3 regions of the Bacillus sp. 1A genome follow, and region 1 is predicted to be linked to each of the others. Evidence: riboswitches for the same ligand, from Rfam matches in the RefSeq annotation. Region 1 holds a riboswitch; each other region holds the start of a gene.

Region 1 (7,237 bases):
TACAGAGTTAATGGCACAGTATCAAATTAGACGATTGCCAGTAGTTGAGAGTGGTCAACTCGTTGGGATGTTAGCACTAGGAGATTTAGCTATAAAAGAATCGGCAGATGATCAAGCGGGATTTGCTTTAAGTGAAATATCAGAGCATACGGAATGAAGTGAGACTTTAATTAGTGGAATAAGTTACGTATAAACATCAGATACATTATTCTAGTATATAGGGTTAAGCTAATATGTTAGCATGATGTATCTGAGCCATTATATAATAAGTATACAGTTAGTAATTTCAACAGTTTATTTAAATTTGTCATTCTTAATTTTAAATAAGAGAAAAAATGATATACTGATAGATATAAGTATTATGATAGATTTCGAATATAACAATATTCATTGTTAATGATGTAATAATGGATTAATATTTCCTATGTAGACAAAAGGGAAGGGGAATTATATGAGGGCTGTACAGCGCGATCCAAATTGGAATTTGGTTACAGATACATATATAGAACCAAATAATTTCGCTGAATTATTTTCTTTACTTGTACCTTGTCATCCGAAAGGTGAAGGGAAAGAAAGAACTATATTAGTGTGGAAAGAAAAAGAATTTTATAAAGAAGAAAATTTAGCGGCATTTATCGTATATGGAATGGATAAAGCAAAAAATTTACCACAGTTTCATAAAGATGAAATTCCAACTTTATTACGTATTCTTCGTTTATGCCAAGAGATTGGCTGGTATGAAGAAGCAAATACTTTTATGGTAACTCAAGGACTAGCTGAGTTTGTTCACACTTCATTAGAATATGAAACGTGGGATCTTTTGACACAAGCGGTTGCTTTAAACTATTTAATTATTAAATATCGTATTGGTGAATTAACTGATGAGGATGTAGCAATTTGGGATAGAGTTAAATTTAATGAGAAATGTATAACGGACTGTAAACATTTATTATCCCATAAAGAAGTATTAGAATTTACATTCTTTTATATGTGTAAGAGAGCTAAATCTCTATCAAAAGAGCAATTAAATAGTGATATGATGAGTCTAGCGATGTATTGTAATACGTTTGTATATGACTTATATACACATGACTTATTACGAAAATATCGTAAGTGTACAGACTTCCTATCATACTATGGACCTAGTCAAGCGGTGTTAGCTTGTCAAAGAGCTGTACTTTCTCAAATTTCAGATCGATTAGACCCACTCAAGACTACTCATGTAGATGATTATTTATATGTAATGAAAGATATGATGGAGCATATGACGATAGGAATAATGGATCGATATGATCATTTTATCGGGAAGTTATTATCATATGTGCCATTTTTCGAAATGATTCAAGTTCCACAACATGCGTATTATTGTGAAGAATTATTGTATATTTGTAAGGGCATTGAATATAAAGAAGAAATATTACGCAATTATATATTTATACAATTACATGATTGTTTACCATCATTCTTTAAGCTATTTCTTAAAAATAAACGTTATGCAACAATTCATGATATTCTGTTCTATTGGTGTGATGATGAACAAAGAATGAGCTTAGAGAAAAAATATAATCTTAGCTTTATTTATGAAAAATATGCTTGCGGATAAAAAGCATTTTCTATATAAATTAAAAAGGATCTCAAGTTTATGTGAGATCCTTTTTTTATTAGTAAAGCAAGGAGAACGCAATTAAGACGAGAAATAACATTCCATAAAGGAGAAATTGTGCCGTATTACTTCCTTGTATACCAAAAAAAGTATTTATTTTTGTGTATAAATTCAATATATATTTTATCGGATTATCTTTGAAAGATTGATACACAGTGTCTCCTCTTTCTAAGCTTCTTGTTCGTGTTTTTTTGTATTAGGAACATGAATGTATCTAGCTATGAATAATAAAACAGCCATAAAGAATACAGGAAATACGGTAGATAAATAAAAACCATTACTAATAATATTTGTTATTAGGGCACTTAATAGAAAGATGGCATTATATATATGAGCAATTTTTTGTTTTAGTTGTACTTGAAAGGATTCCATCATAATTTCTAAAGCAACAAAAGCAATGATAATAGATAAAAATACAGTGTTTGTATTGTAAATGATTAAACAACAGATTAAACCTAAAAAGGCGAAGTATTCAATTAAGAGAGGTATATTGATATTGCGTTGCATACAATTTACCTAACTAAATATGGCAGTGGGTTTACTGCATTTGTTTTTTCAAAATTCCATTCTCCATTGTGTAATTCAAAATGAAGATGTTGCCCGTATGAATGACCTGTGTTTCCCATATGACCTACTAATTGTCCAGCTTGTACTTGATCACCAGCTTGTACAGTGCGATCTTTCATGTGTGCATAGACTGTCGTATATAATTTCCCGTTTATTTGATGGGCGATGAACACAACATTGCCATAGCTAGCTGAATAATATGATTTCACAACTTTACCTGCAGCTGCCGCCTGGATCGAGACATTACCTTGAGCTGCAATATCTATACCATAATGCATTTGTTCCCAACGCATATCAAAGGTTGAGCTAATTCTTCCTTGAGTAGGGAATTTGAAAACTGCTGGAATGGAAGTAGGTTGAGCCGTTTGAGCTTGTGATTGCATTTGATTTTGCACCACATAATGTTTTGCCACGTATCCGTATCCTGTGCCAAAACGAATTTTATACCAAGTTCCTACAGTTTCCACTACTTGTATTTGTGTACCATTTTGTAATGAACCAAGTAGTGCACCACTTGTACTAGCGTTGCCACGTACATTAAGTTTAGGTGTTGCAACTGTGTATTTCGTATTAGTTTGAACTGTGATGCCTTTTACTAAAGGTTGTGAACCATTAGATACGAATGCTTTTTGTACGTAACCTGTTTTGCCATTATGTAAAATTTTATACCACTCGCCTTGTTCTTCTTGAATGGTAACGAATTTTCCATTTGGTAATACATCTAAAATTGAAGATTCTAAATTAGGTTCAGAACGAACGTTTAATGCATTGGCATTAACGATGTATTGATTATTAGATTGAAGTTTGTTTTTTAGTAGAATAGCATCTTTTTGTACGTAACCTACTTTATTATTAACGGATACTTTATACCAGCCATTAGTTGTTTCAAGTATGTTCACTTTCGTATTAAAGCGAATTGTATCAATTGAAGAGCTATTTGCGTTATCTTTTGTATGTAAGGCTACTTGATCGACTTTGACATATCCAGTTTTCACATTAGATAATTGTTCAGCGTTGGCTGTTTGTACATTTGTTTCTCCCATAGAAGGAAGTAAAGAGGCAATTGCGACAGTAGTTGCTGTTAAAGCAGTAGCTTTCATATTCATATAATAGAGACCTCCTCTAGTTGTATAGTTGTAATTTTATTATAGTATAAAGATATAATATAGTGGGTGTATTCACATAAATGTAATATGAAATCAATATAAAAATAAATTTTTTGAGGATAATGATTCCTTTTTATCCAATTAATTAGGATAATAATTTCTAACATAGAATATAAGTATTATATAGTTTTGTTATTTTGTTGACAATTGAGAAAATTAAAATAGTTGATGATGTCTTATTACGGTGTTATACTGACAGTGTTAATTTCATAGTTTGCTAGGAGAGCTGGTGTTGCCAGCTGAGAGTAGGCCGTAAGCCTTTGATCCTTTTCATTACCTGATCTAGATTATGCTAGCGTAGGGAAGCAATACGGACACTAATAATGAATCCCCGTTTCTTTGCGTATAGAAACGGGGCTTTTTTGTTTGAAAATTTCATATTGAAACCACTAGGGGTGCTTGTTGTGCTGAGAGAGGAATAATCCTTAACCCTTACAGACCTGATCTAGGTAATACTAGCGAAGGGAAGTGGAGCAACGAATAAATTATAATTTTATTTGCTGTAACCACTTCTTATTTAGAAGTGGTTTTTTATTTAGATATATAAATTGAAAGGGGATAGAGAAATGAAATTTTGCGATAGATTATTAGAAACTGTACAACCAGTTTGGGAGATGAGTCATAATCACCCGTTTGTAGTAGGTATGGGAGATGGCACATTAGAAAAAGATAAGTTTCAGTATTATATTATTCAAGATTATTTATATTTGTTAGATTATGCAAAGCTATATGCGATTGGTGTTGTAAAAGCAACGAATCCACAAGTAATGGGGAAATTTGCTGAACAAATTGATGGCATATTAAATGGAGAAATGACAATCCATAAACAATATGCAAAAAGACTTGGTATTTCTATAGAGGAGATAGAATCTGCAAAACCATCTGCTAAAAATTTAGCCTATACAAATTACATGATGTCTGTATCTCAAAATGGCACACTTGCGGAATTAATAGCGGCACTTCTTCCATGTATGTGGAGCTACTGGGAAATTGGAAAGCGTTTAAACGATATTCCTGGAGCAAGAGATCATGAGTTCTTTGGTGAGTGGATTCAAGGATATAGTTCGGAAGAATACGGTAGCCTTTGTATTTGGTTAATCGATTTATTAAATGAAATGGCAGTTGGAAAGTCTGACAAAGAGCTAGATCGATTAGAGGAGATATTCCTATATTCCAGTCGATTTGAATATTTATTCTGGGATATGTCCTATCGTAAGGAGATGTGGGGATTTGAGGAGCAAGAACATACTACAGTTTCATAATGTTTCTTTTCATTATGATGAGAAACCAATCATCAATGAATTAAATGCTTCTATACAAGATAAAGAGTTTGTAAGTATTATTGGACCGAGTGGATGCGGCAAAAGCACTCTATTTCGCCTTATTACAGGTTTAGAAGAAGCAAGTACGGGACAGATAGAGCTGACAGAAATAAAGAGCCATCCTGTAGGGTATATGCCCCAAAAAGATATGCTCCTGCCATGGAGAACGATTATTGAGAATGCTGCCCTACCGCTAGAGTGCCAAGGTGTACAGAAGAAAGAAGCACAAATAAAGGCAAAGGAACTGTTACATAAATTTGGCTTACAAGGGTATGAGACAAAATATCCGAAAGATTTATCTGGTGGTATGAGACAACGCGTATCTTTTATTCGAACTTTATTAACAGGCGGGGAGATATTGTTGTTAGATGAACCGTTTAGCGCGTTGGACGCTTTAACGAAGGCATCTTTGCAAGAATGGCTGTTTGAACAATGGAAAGAGTGGGAAAAAACAATTTTATTTATCACTCATGATGTGGAAGAAGCGTTGTTTCTTTCTAATCGAATTTTAGTAGTAGAGCAGCAACCGATAACTACTTTAACCGAGAGGGTTGTACCACTTGATCGTAATCGAGCAAGAAAAGATTTATATAAGCCTGAAGTGTTAGCGCTTAAAGATGAGCTTCTTAGTATGTTACAAAGGCAGGTACTCGTATGATGAACCGGTTGAAGGAGCTATTACCTGCCCTTACACTTACTAGTATTTTACTTGCCTTTTGGGAAGTAGGCGCAAGAATCGTAGACGAAATGTACATTTTACCGTCACCGTCTGCAATTGTGATGAAGATCTGGAAACTAAAAGATATATTATTTACGGTTCATTTGCCGGCAACCTTATCCGTCGTTTTAATAGGGGTGGCTATTTCTATCGTACTTGGGGTAGGGCTAGCGATGTTAATGAATGCGAGTAATTGGATGGAGAGAGCATTTTATCCACTATTAGTTGCCTCACAAACGATTCCGATTACAGCGCTTGCTCCGCTCTTCGTTTTATGGTTTGGATATACGATCTGGAGTAAGGTTGTTGTTACTGTTTTAATTACGTTTTTCCCAATTGCGGTCAATACGTATGATGGACTACGCAGTACGAAAAAAGAATGGGAGGAGCTATTAGTTACGTATGGGGCAACGAAAAAAGATGTTTTTCTTAAATTAAAATTGCCGTCTGCTCTTCCTTATTTTTTCTCAGCTTTAAAAATTGCAGTTCCGCTTAGTGTAATTGGGGCAGCAATCGGTGAATGGCTCGGTGCACAAGCTGGGCTTGGATATTTCAGTAAAAGAATGATGACGCAGTTAGACGGAGCAGGTGTATTTGCACCAATTGTATTGTTATCATTATTAGCTATTTTCTTCGTCATACTTATTTCGATTTTAGAAAAGAAATTTATTAGTTGGAGGAAGCATTCATGAAATTTTTAAAACGCATCTTTGTGTTGACATTATTAGTTGCAATGATTACTGGATGTTTTAGTAATTCAGCGTCAGATAAGGGTAAAAAGGAAAAAGAAATAACGGTCATGCTTGATTGGTACCCAAATGCGGTACATAGCTTTATTTATGCAGCAATTGAAAAAGGCTATTTTAAAGAAGAAGGAGTAAAGGTGAATATAAAATTCCCTTCTAATCCGACTGATCCATTAACTTTAGCGGCTGCAGGAAAAGTAACGGTTGGCTTATATTATCAGCCAGATGTTGTCATGGCAAAAGCAAATGAACAAATTCCAGTGAAATCAATTGGAGCTGTCGTACGTTCACCATTAAATCATGTTGTATCGCTGAAATCAGCAGGCATTCAATCGCCAAAAGATTTAGAGGGGAAAACAGTTGGATATTCTGGAACACCTTTAAGTGAGATGTATTTAAAAACGATGGTAAAAGAAGCTGGTGGTAATCCAGATACAGTGAAAGTAGTCGATGTTGGCTTTGATTTAGTACCGGCATTAATTACGAAGAAAGTGGATGCGGTAACAGGGGCATACATTAACCATGAAGTACCTGTTATGCGTCATGAAGGTCATGAACCAGCATACTTTAATCCAGCCGATTACGGTGTACCGAATTATCATGAGCTTGTATTTGTAACAGGTGATAAAACGTTGAAAAAAGATAAAGAAGCGTTGCAAGCCTTCTTACGTGGTACGAAAAAAGGCTATGATTTCATGAAGAAAAATCCGGATGAAGCATTAAATATTTTATTAAATCATCAAGAAAAAGAAAACTTCCCGCTTGTACCAGAAGTTGAAAAAGAAAGTATGAAAATTTTATTAGAGAAGATGGAAACGAAAGATGAGCCATTCTTATCGGATTCAAAAGAGTCATGGGAGAAACAAAATAAATGGCTGAAAGATAAAGGAATGACGAAAGAAATCATTCCGGCTGAGGAATTATTCGAAAACATTTTAAAGTAGGCGAATGAATATGAAAAATGAGCTTCATGTAATCTCAAATGGTCACATGTCATTCGAAGAGTTAGTGAATGTAGCGATGCAAATTGAAAGTGAGATTGATTATTTGCATAT
Region 2 (7,237 bases), 330 kb from region 1:
GAAAGAGTTGCCAGTTGTAGAAAGTGTTATGAATGATGGGCAAGAAGCGTTAGGGAACTTAGATAAGTTCTTTGCCAACAATGATGAAACATTAAAGAATGCACCTGGAACAATGAGAAATAATTTAACTGTAGCAAAAGATGTAATGGATAAGGCCAATACTTTTACGAACTTTTTAATGAATCCAGGGATAGACCTTTCTGGTATGAAGGGATTACCGGAGTTTCCAGCACGCCCGGATCTTTCAAAGATGAACGATGAAGGTTATAAGAACATTGCAAGAAACATTAATCAAACAGTGAATAATGTTTTAAACTCAGCACGTGCAGGAACAGCATACGGAAAAAGTGTTGTGAATGGATTGCAAAATGGCCAGTTTGATCCAGAAAAGGCAAAACAAGACCTTAATGCGGTTTCTGAAAATCTTCAAGGTCGTACAGATAGTATTGCATACCTTATTAATGTATTTACTGAACTTCAAAAATCGGCGACGACTGATTTTGGTCAAAGCTTTTTCCAAGGGCGAGTGGATCGCTTAACTAAGCTGAAAAGCGGTATGGAAAATGCAAACAACGGTATTAAAGATATTGTAAATGTTATCGGTACAGGACAAGAAGTAAAGAAAGATGTAACAGATGTAGCGAATCAAAAATTAGATGCAGCAAATGGATTAATTGATCAAGCGGAAAAAGATTATAATGAAACGTTTGTAGCAGATTATAAAAAAGCAGTTAGCACAGTCGATCAAGCTAAAGCCGATGCAAATGAAGCATACGATAGTGTGAAAAATGAATATGAAAAGGCAAAAAATAATTTAGAAGGTGTTATAGCAGACGTAAATAATAGAGGTGTTAATGGATTAGATAGTGCAAAAGTAGCTTTAAACGATTTAAATGGTCAACTACAAGCTACTAATAATCTAATTGGTGATGCGATTCCGGTTCTAGAAAGCACAAATAAGGTATTAGCAGATGTAGATAGCGGAAAAAACCTTAATGGCGGAATTGCAAAATTGAACAAAATACAAAATTCTGTTCAGAAAGGTATAGATGCAACGAATAAGGCAACTACACTAATCAATAATGGACAGAAACCTACAAAAGAGGTCGTAGAAAGTATTAATGAAGCGACTAAAAATGCTTCAGCTCAATTAGGCGATTTCTTAGCAACATATGATTCAGAAATCGTTCCAAACTTTAACACAGCAATTGAACGTACGAAACGTATGTCTAAAAACACATCTCAAATTTTAAAAGAAGCAGACAAAAAGCTTCCAGATGTTAAAAAGCTACTAGAAGATTCATCAAAAGGCTTAGTAGATGGTAGAAAGAAATTAACAGACATTAAAGCTGAAATGCCGGAGACTGAGAAAAAGATTAAAGACTTAGCAAATAAAATTCGTGATTTTGAATCTGAAGAGGATATAAAAGACATCATACGCTTATTGAAAAATGATGTTGAAAAGCAAAGTGATTACTTCGCGAATCCAGTAAATTTAAAAGAGAATAAGTTATTTGCGATGCCAAACTACGGTTCAGCGATGTCACCATTCTATACAGTGCTTGCATTATGGGTAGGCGCATTATTAATGGTTTCATTATTAACGGTAGAAGTGCATGAAGAAGGCGCGAATTATAAGAGTCATGAAGTTTACTTCGGACGTTTATTAACATTCTTAACGATAGGTCTTTCACAAGCGTTTATTGTATCGATGGGAGATATATTCTTACTCGGCACGTACGTAGTCGATAAATTCTGGTTTGTGTTATTTAGTTTATTTATTGGCGGAGTTTTCGTTTGTATCGTATACTCACTCGTTTCTATTTTCGGAAACGTTGGGAAATCGATGGCGATCATTTTACTTGTACTGCAAGTAGCGGGATCGGGCGGAACATTCCCAATTCAAATGACACCAGCGTTTTTCCAAGCACTTTATCCGTTCTTACCATTCACATACGCAATTAGTGCAATTCGTGAAACAGTGGGTGGAATGCTTTGGGATATAGTAACTAGAGATTTACTTGTGTTAAGTGCTTTCGTAGTAGTTATGATTGTTGCTGCATTATTACTGAAAACACCAATTAACAAATCAAGTGAAAAGTTTGTTGAGAACGCAAAAGGAAGTAAAATTATTCATTAAAAATAAAAGGTTCCTACCGATAGTGGTAGGAACCTTTTTGTTTAATCAAATTTTAATTTCTTTAATGCTTCTGCGAACGGATTGTTTAATGGTTCTTCTTCTTTGTTCTGCTGTTTCATATATTTTTGAACGTCGCGTTTATCAGCTTTGCTTCCAGATTCCTTTTTACGTCTTTCTTGGAATGTGGATAATTTCTCGCGATAGCCACATTTACATGCAAAGATTTGTCCTGCACCTTCACCACGTAATTCTAACTTCTTCTTACATTGCGGACAACGAGCGTTTGTTGTACGAGATACATTTTTACGATGACCACATTCACGGTCTTGGCATACAAGCATTTTTCCTTTTTTGCCGTTTACCTCTAGCATTGGTTTACCGCAATCTGGACAAGACTTTGTTGAAATGTTGTCATGTTTATATTTTTTATCACTCGATTTTATTTCAGAAACAATTTCTTTCGTATAGTTCTTCATTTCTGAAATGAATACTTCTTTTTTCAGTTTACCCTTTGCGATTGCTTCGAGTTTTTGCTCCCATTCACCAGTTAGTGTAGGAGATTTCAGTTCTTCTGGCACTAAATCAAGTAACTGACGGCCTTTTGAAGTAATGTGAATATCTTTACCACGTTTTTCAAGTAAGAACGAATTGAATAACTTGTCGATAATATCAGCTCGTGTCGCTACAGTACCTAATCCACCAGTTGACTTTAACGTGTCAGCAAGTTGTTTGTTTTGCGTATCCATATATTTTGTAGGATTTTCCATTGCTGAAAGTAAAGTTGCCTCGTTAAAACGTGCAGGTGCTTTCGTTTGACCTGATGTTTGCATAATTAACTTTACAGTTAATGTATCGCCTTTTTCAATGTGAGGTAGAAGTTGTTCTTTTACGTCATCAGTTATATCATCATCTTCAAAGCGATTTTCATATACTTCTTTCCAACCGGCATGTAGAATAGTTTTTCCACGTGCGATGAACGTTTCATTGCCAACTTTTGTGCGTAACGTTAGTTGCTCGTATTCGAATGCTGGGAATAAAACGGCTAAGAAACGTTTTACAACTAAATCATAAATTTTACGTTCTTTATCTGTGAAGGCTGAGAAGTTAACGTATCCTTCTGTCGGAATAATTGCGTGATGATCACTTACTTTACTATCATCAACAAATGACTTATTAGACTTGATAGGCTTTTGTAATACTTTATGTGCTAAAGGACGGTACTCTCCAACGCCACATGCTTTTAGACGCTCTGGAAGTGTTCCAACGATATCAGATGAAATATAGCGTGAATCTGTACGAGGGTACGTTAGCACTTTATGTTGTTCATACAATTTCTGCATAATGTTTAATGTTTCTTTCGCAGAGTAACCGAACTTTTTATTTGCATCACGTTGCAATTCAGTTAAATCGTAAAGACCAGGAGAGAATGACTTCTTCTGTTTTTTATCAATTTCCACAACGGTAGCATTATGCTTATCTAAACCTTTTACAATACCATCAATTTTTTCTTTATTAAAACTGCGGCTATTGCCGTTTGCATCTTGCCAAGTTAGTTTTAACTGACTCGTCGTTTGAGCCTCGATGCCGTAGTAAGTTTGAGCTTTGAAGTTCTTTATTTCGTCTTCACGATTAGCGATCATAGCGACAGTAGGTGTTTGCACACGGCCGCAATTCAGCTGGGCATTAAAGCGAGTCGTTAAAGCACGAGTCGCGTTAAGACCGATATACCAGTCAGCTTCTGAACGTGCAACTGCTGAAGCGTATAAATTGTCATATGCTTTACCTGGTTTTAAATTAGCGAATCCATCTTTAATTGCTTTATCAGTAACAGATGAAATCCATAAACGCTTAATAGGCTTCTGTATTTTAACTTTATCGATAATCCAACGTGCGACTAATTCGCCTTCACGTCCAGCATCTGTCGCTACAATAATTTCATTTACATCTTTTCTAAGCAGCTGACTTTTTACAGCATTAAATTGTTTCCCTGTTTGTTTAATAACAGTTAATTTCAAACGCTCAGGTAGCATCGGTAAATCTTCTAAATTCCACTTTTTATATTTCACATCATAGCTTTCCGGATCTGCTAATGTAACGAGATGACCTAAAGCCCAAGTTACAATATATTTACTACCTTCAAGGTAGCCATTTCCTTTTTTATCACACTTAAGTACACGCGCAATATCTCGTGCAACGGAAGGCTTTTCAGCGATTACAACGCTTTTTACCATATTTAAAACATCCTTTCAAATTTCCATACGTTAACTATAGCATACATCTTCTTGAGATTCAGTTTCGCTCCAGATTTGAACGTTTTTTAGTGGGATAACATCTGTTTGAGGGTGAATGATGGCGACAGAACATAATATGCGCCATGATGAGACTATGAGAAATAGATACTTATTTATCCCGCATTAACGGGCAGTAAGACCCCTACCTCAAAATTCAGCGGAAGCCAAGAAGTTAGGTAGGGGATCAACTGCCCATAAAAGCCCGATTGGTTCAACTAATAATCAGTGGGGGATGAACAAAGCCCCCACTGATTAAAGTTTCACTTTATTATGCGTATTGTTTTATCAGTTGCTTCTATATGAAATAGAAAAGTAAAGAACTTGTTATTTTACTAGAATAAGAGTAGACTTTGAAGTAGATGAATAATAAACACATGGGAGTTTGTGGATGCAAACTGAGAGTATGACTAATCCGTCATTGACCATTTGAACCTGTTGGATAATGCCAGCGTAGGGAGAGTGTAAAAGCACATGTTCAGGCACTTTGCGTACGCGCAAAGTGCCTTTTTGTGTATCTCCCATCACTATAGTTAGGAGATGAAAAGGATGAATATGAAAGAAATTAGTAAAGTAGTGGATTTGGTGAGAGAGTCTAATCCACTCGTGCATAATATTACAAATGTTGTTGTAACAAACTTTACAGCTAACGGTTTGTTAGCGTTAGGAGCATCGCCTGTAATGGCGTATGCAAAAGAAGAAGTAGCAGAAATGGCTAGCATTGCGGGTGCTCTTGTTTTAAATATGGGTACACTTCGTCCTGAAGAGGTAGAAGCGATGTTACTTGCTGGTAAATCAGCAAATGTGAATAATGTACCAGTACTATTTGATCCAGTTGGTGCAGGAGCAACATCGTATCGAACAGAAGTTGCGAGACATATTCCGGCTGAAATTGATTTAGCGATTATCCGCGGAAATGCAGCTGAAATAGCGAACGTTATTAATGAGAGATGGGAAATTAAAGGGGTAGACGCCGGTGTTGGAAATGGCAATGTCGTAAGTATTGCAAGGCAGGCAGCGGATGAATTAAATACAGTAGCGGTGATTACTGGAAAAGAAGATGTTGTTACAGATGGAGAACGAACGATCCTTATTCGAAATGGTCACCCTATTTTAACGAAAGTTACGGGAACTGGTTGTTTACTAACTTCTGTAATAGGAGCATTTGTAGCAGTAGAAAAGGATTATGTAAAGGCAGCAGTAGCGGCATTAACGTTTTATGGTGTAGCTGCGGAACTGGCAGCTGCTAAGACAGTGGAAAAGGGACCTGGTAGTTTCCAAATTGAATTTTTAAATCAGTTAGCGAATACCACTTCGGGTGATATTGAGAAGTATGGGAAGATTGAGCTTATATAGTAAGGAGGTGAACTAGATGCCCTGTATTACAAAGGCTGAAATGTCTAGATTATTATCAGTATATTTTATTATGGGAAGTAACAATTGTGCGAAGGGGCCACTACAAGTATTGAGAGATGCACTTGAAGGTGGTATAACAATTTTTCAATTTCGTGAAAAGGGGGAAGGGGCTTTAACGGGAGAGAAACGTATTTGTTTCGCGAAAGAACTACAAGCAGTCTGTAAAGAGTACGGTGTACCATTCATCGTAAATGATGATGTGGAACTAGCTATGGAGTTAGATGCAGATGGCGTGCATGTTGGCCAAGATGATGAAGGAATTACTTCTGTTCGTGAAAAAATGGGTGATAAAATTGTTGGTGTATCTACACATACAATTGAAGAAGCACGCTGGGCAATTGAAAACGGAGCTGATTATTTAGGTGTTGGCCCTATTTTCCCAACGAGTACAAAAAAAGATACGAAAGCAGTTCAAGGAACGAAAGGTTTAGCTTATTTTAGAGAGCAAGGAATTACAATACCGATCGTCGGGATTGGTGGCATTACAATTGAAAATACAGCGTCAGTTATAGAAGCAGGTGCGGACGGCGTTTCTATTATTTCCACGATTAGTTTAGCTGAATCTCCGTATGAAAGTACGAAGAAGCTAGTTGAGGAAGTAAATAGGGGTTTGTAGGAAAACGGAACTTCACAAAAATAGTAAAAAACATAATGGACGGTTAAAAATATTTAAACAAACGTTTGATTAAAAAAGCACAAACCCTTTAAAAATGTAGGTTTGTGCTTTTTCTTTAAAACATAATTGATATTAAAAGCATTCCAATTCCGATAGAAGTGAATGTTGCGATTAGGCCTGGAATCATAAAGCTATGATTTAAAACATATTTCCCAATACCTGTTGTACCAGTGCGATCGAAGTTAATGGCAGCAACGATTGTTCCATAGTTTGGAATGAAGAAATATCCATTTACTGCAGGGAACATTGCGATTAGTAGCGCTGGTGGAATACCGAGTGATAATCCAAGAGGCATTAAAGCACGTACTGTTGCTGCTTGGCTATATAGTAAAATAGATAGAATGAATAATGCGATGGCAAATAGCCATGGTGCACTTGTTACTAGGTGCTGAATTGATCCTTGAATCATATTTAAGTTTCCGTTAAAGAAAGTATCTCCCATCCAAGCGATACCGAAAATAGCAACAACTGCTGTTGCCCCCGCTTTAAAGACGTTACCAGACACGATGCTTTCTACATTTGGTTTGCAGAAAATAATAATAAGAGCTGCGATAGTTAACATAACCATTTCAATTGTGTTTGGCATGGAAAGACGAATTAACTTCCCGTCAACCATCCATCCTGGACGAAGTGCTTCAAATGAACCGAGAAGTACGACAAGGAAAGTTCCTACTAAGAAAAGGATAACGGATAGTTTAGCGCCTTTTAAACCAACAA
Region 3 (7,237 bases), 1.8 Mb from region 1:
CGATATGGTAGGACTTAGTGTTTCAGATACGTTAGGTTTTTCTAGCATTCAAGAGTTTTATAGAACAATTGCAGAAAAGTTATCAAGATTACCGAAATAGGTAATAATAAAGCGCTCTCGATGGAATTCGAGGGCGCTTTATATTATATTGAAAGAGGGATATGGTAGAAAAATATGGGGGGATATTATGAAAGTTCAAGTTGTATTATCAGGATATGGGACAGTAGGAAGAGAGTTTATAAAATTATTAAATGAAAAATATTTATATATAAATGAATCATATGGAATAGATTTAGTGGTAAGCGCTGTATTAGGTAGAAATGTTGCAATACATAATGAGGATGGATTATCTATTCATCACTTATTAATGTATGGTGGCGGTAGCGCTGCAATTGAAGAATACATTGAACATCATCCAGAGGAACGAGCAACAACTAGCATAAGTGGAACTGTATTAGTAGAATCAACAGTTACAAACCTTAAAGATGGAAATCCAGGAAAACAATATATAAAACAAGCGATTGAGAAACATATGGATATTGTAGCAATTTCAAAAGGCGCACTCGTTACAAACTGGAGAGAAATAAATGAAGCAGCAAAAATCGCAAATGTACGAATTCGATATAGTGGTGCAACTGCGGCGGCATTACCGACACTTGATATTGGTCAATTTAGTTTAGCTGGTTGCCATATTGAAAAAATAGAAGGAATATTAAACGGGACTACAAATTATATCCTTTCGAAAATGAATGAGGAAGATATTACGTTTGAAGAAGCACTGAAAGAAGCGCAAAGTAAAGGAATTGCTGAAACGAACCCAATATTAGATGTAAGTGGTTCTGATAGTGTGTGTAAATTGTTACTTTTGACAAACAGTTTAATGGGAACAGAAAATACGCTTACTGATATACATATAAAGGGTATTGAACATGTTACAAAACAACAAATTCGAAATGCTAAAGAACAAAATAAATATATTAAATTAATAGCTTCAGCATATAAGGATAAGGATGGTAAAGTGGCTCTTCATGTGGAACCGTACGAAATAGATAAAGATCATCCACTAGCAAAAGTAAATGGAACAGAAAAAGGAATTACGTTCTTTACAGATACGATGGGGCAAGTTACTACAATTGGTGGTGCTTCCAATCCACGTGGAGCCGCAGCAGCAGCTTTAAAAGATGTAATTAACTTATACCGCAAAGATTTATCCCTTAGTAATAGGCAGTAAAATGCCTGTTACTAAGGGATAATAATCAGTGGGTGATAATCAGCCCCATTGATTAAAGTTCCACTTTATAAGACCGTACCGCCCTTTATAAAAAATACATATGTAGTGGACCTTTTGAGAATGAAATAAATATGCAAAAATGATTGCAGGGGGTAAGGAATTGTTTAAAGATTTTAAAGTTGTGAAAGATCGTCCCGTTTATATTCAATTGAAAGATTATTTGAAAAAGATGATTATGAAAGGTCATTTGCTCGGGGATCAAAAAATCCCTTCAACTAGGGAACTAAGTGAATTACTAAGTGTGAGCAGAAATACTGTACTCGCTGCTTATGCGGATTTAGAGCAAGAAGGACTCATTTATGCAGTTAAAGGGAAAGGGAATTTTGTAGCGAAGGTTGATATATCGAACACTTCGTCTGTTGAAATAGATTGGAAATATAAACTTAATACAGTTACCTTATTAGCGGATGAATTAGATTTAATGAAACATGGTGTTCGCTGGGAAAAAGGAATGATTGTTTTTAATAGCATTGCTCCGGACGAAAAGCTATTTGATGTGGAAAATTTCAAAAGAGCTTTTCTTACTCGTATGTCCATTGAAGGGGATGTCGTATTAAACTACGGATACGCAAAAGGTTATAGACCTTTAATGAATTATCTACTTCATTATATGGAAATGAAAGGTGTAGATATTTCGAACAAAGATATTTTAATTACAAATGGATTTACAGAAGGATTAGACATCGTGCTATCCTCGTTATCGAAGAAATCAGGGCGGGTTATTTGTGAGAATCCAACTCACCATGCTGCATTGAAGCTTTTCCGTTTACATGGACTTGAAGTTCACGGAATTAATATGAATGAAGATGGCATCGATACGAACGAAGTAGAAAAAAGTTTGCGTGAAAAAGAGTTTGATTTCGCATATTTAATTCCTTCCTATCATAATCCAACCGGTATTGTTACGAGTTCGGAGAAAAGAACGGAACTGATGAGATTATTCTCCAAATATAAGGTTCCTATTATAGAAGATGGATTTAATGAAGAGCTACGTTATTCAGGTTCACACTTAGCACCATTATTAACTTTTGCTGGCGCTGGTAATAATGTAATTTATATTAGTAGCTTTTCAAAGGTACTTTTCCCTGGTTTACGTGTAGGCTGGATCATCGCCGATAAAGAACTGATTCATCATTTAGAAAGTGTAAAAAGAGCAAGAACGATTCACACATCTACGTTAGATCAAGCTGTTCTATTTCAATATTTACATGAAGGATATTTTGAAAAATATTTAAAAAAGGCAAGATCAGTTTATAAGAAGAAATATGAGTTAGCTGTTGGGGCGTGTAACGAGTACATTCCGTTTCAAAGAATGACCGGTGATGGTGGACTTCATTTATTTATAGAGTTAGAAGAAAAAATTCATGCCCGCACACTTTTACAAAAGTGTTATGAGCAAGGGGTTACATTTTCTCCTGGAGATGTTTTTTATTCTGATGGAGGAGGAGCGACTACTTTTCGATTAGGGTTTTCACGTCTGAAAGAAGAAGAAATAGTTCGTGGAATCAAAATAATCGGTGATACAATAAAAAATGAAATTTGGAGTTGAGGAAATGAGAATTGGCGTTATTATGGGTGGAGTATCCTCTGAAAAACAAGTATCAATTATGACTGGAAATGAAATGATTGCAAATTTAGATAAAAATAAATATGAAATCGTACCAATTACGTTAAATGAAAAAATGGATTTAATCGAAAAAGCGAAAGACATTGATTTTGCGCTCCTCGCATTACACGGAAAATACGGGGAAGACGGGACGGTTCAAGGCACGCTTGAAAGTTTAGGTATTCCTTATAGCGGGAGCAATATGTTATCTAGCGGTATATGTATGGACAAAAATATTTCGAAAAAGATTTTACGCTATGAAGGTATAGAAACACCCGATTGGATTGAACTTACAAAAATGGCGGATCTAAATCTTGATGAATTAGATAAGTTAGGATTTCCGTTAGTGGTAAAGCCAAACTCTGGTGGATCAAGTGTTGGGGTAAAGATTGTATATGATAAAGATGAATTAATTTCAATGCTGGAAACTGTGTTTGAATGGGATTCTGAAGTAGTAATAGAGAAGTATATAAAAGGTGATGAGATTACATGTTCAATTTTTGATGGAAAACAGTTACCTATTATTTCAATCCGACATGCAGCGGAGTTCTTTGATTACAATGCAAAATATGATGATGTTAGTACAATTGAAGAAGTTATCGAACTTCCAGCTGAATTGAAGGAACATGTAAACAAAGCGTCACTGGCTTGTTATAAAGCATTGAAATGCAGCGTTTATGCAAGGGTGGATATGATGGTAAAGGACGGAATTCCATATGTAATGGAGGTTAATACATTACCAGGGATGACACAAGCAAGTTTACTACCGAAAAGTGCAGATGCAGCTGGTATTCATTATAGTAAACTATTAGATATGATTATTGAAACTTCATTAAAAGTAAGAAAAGAAGAAGGGTTTTAAGTAGCAGTATCATGAATACTTTTGACAGTAACATGAAGTATGCTATGATGAATACAATACGAAAATTAAATATTTATCCACTAGGGGGGCCTATTATAGGCTGAGATCAAATGAGAATTTGAGACTCTTAGTACCTGATCTGGTTAATACTAGCGTAGGGAAGTGGGAAGACATTACTATTTTATGAATAAATACTGTCAATTTCACTTTCTTTACGTTTGTAAAGAAAGTTTTTTTATTTTACAGATTTAATAACTGTGGGTAAATACTTAAATTTTATACTTTATTGGAGGGATTTAAATGACATTTTCACAATCATTACGTCAAGAAGTAGATTCAATTTGGGAAGCTAGTTTTCATCACCCTTTTGTAAAACAACTTGGTGAAGGAACGTTAGATTTAGCTAGTTTTCGCTATTATGTGCTTCAAGATTCATATTATTTGAGTCATTTCGCTAGAGTACAAACGTTAGGAGCTGCAAAGGCTCTAGAATTAGAAACAACAGCACGTATGGCACACCATGCTCAAAATACATATGAAGCAGAATTATCTTTACATGAGAATTTTGCGAAGAAACTAGGGATAACTCAAGAAGAAAAAGAGAATTTTATCCCTGCTCCAACTGCATACGCTTATACTTCACATATGTATCGTGCTGCGTATGAAGGACATTTAGGTGATATCATTGCAGCAATATTACTTTGCTATTGGTTGTATTATGAAATTGGTGAACGTTTAAAAGAGTGTCAGCCAGAAGAGCCAATTTATAACGAATGGATTTCTGCTTATGGATCTGATTGGTTCCGTACGCTAGTTGAAGAGCAAATTACACGATTAGACACTATCGCTGAAAAAGTAACAGAGGCAGACCGAAATCGAATGAAACAGCACTTTATTATTAGCAGTCAATATGAATATTCATTTTGGGAAATGGCCTATACTTTAGAAAAGTGGCCAGTCAATACAGAAATAAAAGATGTAATTGGATAATGAGTAGAGGTATTGCTATTCACAGGTATGAATAATACTTATGTATATGATTTCACAAAAGAAGTATCGCAAAAAGACGCATCGATCTAAGAGGGCACTGAAAAAGTCCTTATAGTTTAAAAAGCGAAAGCTTCCTCGATGAAATCGAGGAAGCTTTCGCTTTTTTCATGTATAATAATTATACTAATTCTAGGTGGTGTCTCGGATGATTTCTAATCAACAATCTCTTAACCTCAGTCCATTTATGGCGATTTACGATATCGTTGTACCAAAGGATAATATGCTTCGTCAATTTAATGAACTGGTAGACTTTTCTTTTGTTTTAGAAGAACTACAAGATAAATATTGTCTCGATAACGGTCGCAATGCAGTACCGCCTGTTCGTATGTTTAAATATTTATTACTAAAATCTATTTTTGATTTATCAGATGTAGATGTTGTGGAACGCTCAAAATACGATATGTCCTTTAAATATTTCTTAGATATGGCACCAGAAGATATGGTCATTGACCCTAGTTCATTAACGAAGTTCCGCAAGCTTCGTCTGACAGATGTAGGGTTACTTGACATGCTCATTCAAAAAACAGTGGAAATTGCACTCGAAAAAAACTTGATTAAAAATAAATCTATTATTGTTGATGCCACACATACAAAAGCACGCTTCAATCAAAAATCGCCGAAAGAATTTGTAATGGAGAAATCCAAATTACTCCGCAAAGCTGTTTATCAAGTTGACGAAGGAATGAAGGGAAAGTTCCCACCAAAAACAATGACAGATGACTTAAGTGACGAACTTGAATATTGTCAAAAAGTAATTGAAACAGTAGAAAAAGAGGAAATCATTCGTGAATATCCAAATGTGAAAGAGAAACTGAATTATTTAAAAGAAATCGTAGAAGATCACCAAGAACACCTCCAATTTTCGCAAGATCCTGATGCGCGAATTGGACATAAAACAGCGGATTCTTCTTTCTTTGGTTATAAAACACATATTGCGATGAATGAAGAACGCATCATTACAGCTGCGGTGATTACAACGGGTGAAAAAAGCGATGGAAAATACCTTCAAACATTGATTGAAAAAAGTCGTGAAACAGGGATGGAAATTGATACAGTTATTGGAGATACTGCTTATTCTGAGAAAAATAATATTCAATATGCCAACCAAAATCAATTACAATTAGTATCGAAATTAAACCCTATTGTGACACAAGGGCCACGTAAAAAAGAAGATGAATTTGAGTTTAATAAAGATGCGGGTATGTATGTCTGTAAAGCTGGACATATGGCCGTTCGTAGAGCACGTACGGGTAAAAAGGGAACAAACAATAGTCAAAGTCATACCTACTATTTTGATATTGAAAAATGCAAAGTATGTCCATTCAAAAGTGGGTGTTACAAAGAAGGCGCTAAAAGTAAAACATATTCTGTGACAATTAAATCTACTGAACATAAGGAACAACAAGCATTTCAAGAAAGTGCATATTTTAAAGAAAAGGGGAAAGAACGTTATAAAATTGAAGCGAAAAATAGTGAACTTAAGCATAGACATGGGTATGATGTGGCATCTTCCTCGGGTCTGATTGGTATGCAAATGCAAGGTGCAATGGCTATATTCGCTGTCAATTTAAAACGAATCCTAACCTTGATAAAAGAAACAAAGTAAAAAAGAATAAAGGGAAAGGCGACTTTTCATTCAAAATTGAATGAAAAGTCGCCTTTCTTGTTTTGCATCCGGTTTATAAACCGAAAAACGTAAGTTTTTCAGTGCCCTCCGATCTAAGTGCGTCTTTTTTCAATTTATAAAAATGAGCCTATGGGAAAAATAACCTAAAAATAGGTATATGAACAAGGTGCATTATCTAGTGATAGGTCATACTTTGTAGGTGTACGTATTGAACTTAGTTGATAGCGCTATTTCTACTTAGATTTAACGAACAGAAATATAGGAAAGCATTGAAAAGGTTGAAGTTTATAAACGGAGGTCATGAAAATGAATAAGTTTCAACAAGAACTACAAGCGTTAAGCCTTAATGATTACCAGCCTGGAAATATCGTGTATTGGGACCAACAAAACCAATATCCATATTACTATATTGAAGATGCTGTTCGTCGCTGTGGAGGTTGTGGTGGTCGTTGTGGAGGTTGTGCAGGTCGCTGTGGTGGATTTCGTTGTGGTGGATTCCGTTGTATTGGTTGCTTCGGCTGTTTTGGTTGTGGCGGCTGCGGAGGTTGTGGTGGCTGTGGTAGTTGTTCAAATTGTTTTAGTGGTTTTAATGGTACTACTGATACAACTGGTACTATTGTAACATATGAATATTGATAAGAGAAAAAAGGAATCCATTTGTGAAGCATTATACAATTTTTATAAAAAAATTTAATCAAAACACCTTTAGCATCCTTTAATTTAAAGAAACAATTTATCTCACCTTTTTATAAACATTGTGACTTTATTTCAAATCAACAATCGAATATCTTTTTTATGTTC

Evidence for each region. Region 1 has a riboswitch for thiamine pyrophosphate ahead of tenA (thiaminase II). Riboswitches for the same ligand answer to the same signal wherever they lie in the genome.
Region 2: it holds a riboswitch for thiamine pyrophosphate, as region 1 does, so the genes downstream of both, thiM (hydroxyethylthiazole kinase) here and tenA (thiaminase II) in region 1, are expected to answer to the same signal.
Region 3: it holds a riboswitch for thiamine pyrophosphate, as region 1 does, so the genes downstream of both, tenA (thiaminase II) here and tenA (thiaminase II) in region 1, are expected to answer to the same signal.

The regions. Positions count from the first base shown of each region.
Region 1 covers NZ_JBQYLZ010000001.1:5,824,666-5,831,902, reverse strand. The annotation lists gene ACUN0F_RS29890 (CBS domain-containing protein) at 1-157, shown strand, start outside; gene ACUN0F_RS29885 (DUF3965 domain-containing protein) at 452-1,603, shown strand; gene ACUN0F_RS29880 (hypothetical protein) at 1,832-2,170, opposite strand; gene ACUN0F_RS29875 (SH3 domain-containing protein) at 2,176-3,336, opposite strand; TPP riboswitch at 3,606-3,717, shown strand; TPP riboswitch at 3,778-3,880, shown strand; gene tenA (thiaminase II) at 3,963-4,658, shown strand; gene ACUN0F_RS29865 (ABC transporter ATP-binding protein) at 4,627-5,376, shown strand; gene ACUN0F_RS29860 (ABC transporter permease) at 5,376-6,128, shown strand; gene ACUN0F_RS29855 (ABC transporter substrate-binding protein) at 6,125-7,126, shown strand; gene tenI (thiazole tautomerase TenI) at 7,137-7,237, shown strand, end outside.
Region 2 covers NZ_JBQYLZ010000001.1:6,158,061-6,165,297, reverse strand. The annotation lists gene ACUN0F_RS31545 (YhgE/Pip family protein) at 1-2,140, shown strand, start outside; gene topB (DNA topoisomerase III) at 2,182-4,371, opposite strand; TPP riboswitch at 4,796-4,905, shown strand; gene thiM (hydroxyethylthiazole kinase) at 4,969-5,784, shown strand; gene thiE (thiamine phosphate synthase) at 5,801-6,460, shown strand; gene ACUN0F_RS31525 (anaerobic C4-dicarboxylate transporter family protein) at 6,576-7,237, opposite strand, start outside.
Region 3 covers NZ_JBQYLZ010000001.1:3,990,910-3,998,146, reverse strand. The annotation lists gene ACUN0F_RS20445 (esterase/lipase family protein) at 1-100, shown strand, start outside; gene ACUN0F_RS20440 (homoserine dehydrogenase) at 188-1,231, shown strand; gene pdxR (MocR-like pyridoxine biosynthesis transcription factor PdxR) at 1,392-2,840, shown strand; gene ddlB (D-alanine--D-alanine ligase) at 2,845-3,759, shown strand; TPP riboswitch at 3,832-3,937, shown strand; gene tenA (thiaminase II) at 4,060-4,749, shown strand; gene ACUN0F_RS20420 (IS1182-like element ISBcy1 family transposase) at 4,955-6,415, shown strand; gene ACUN0F_RS20415 (heterocycloanthracin/sonorensin family bacteriocin) at 6,743-7,072, shown strand.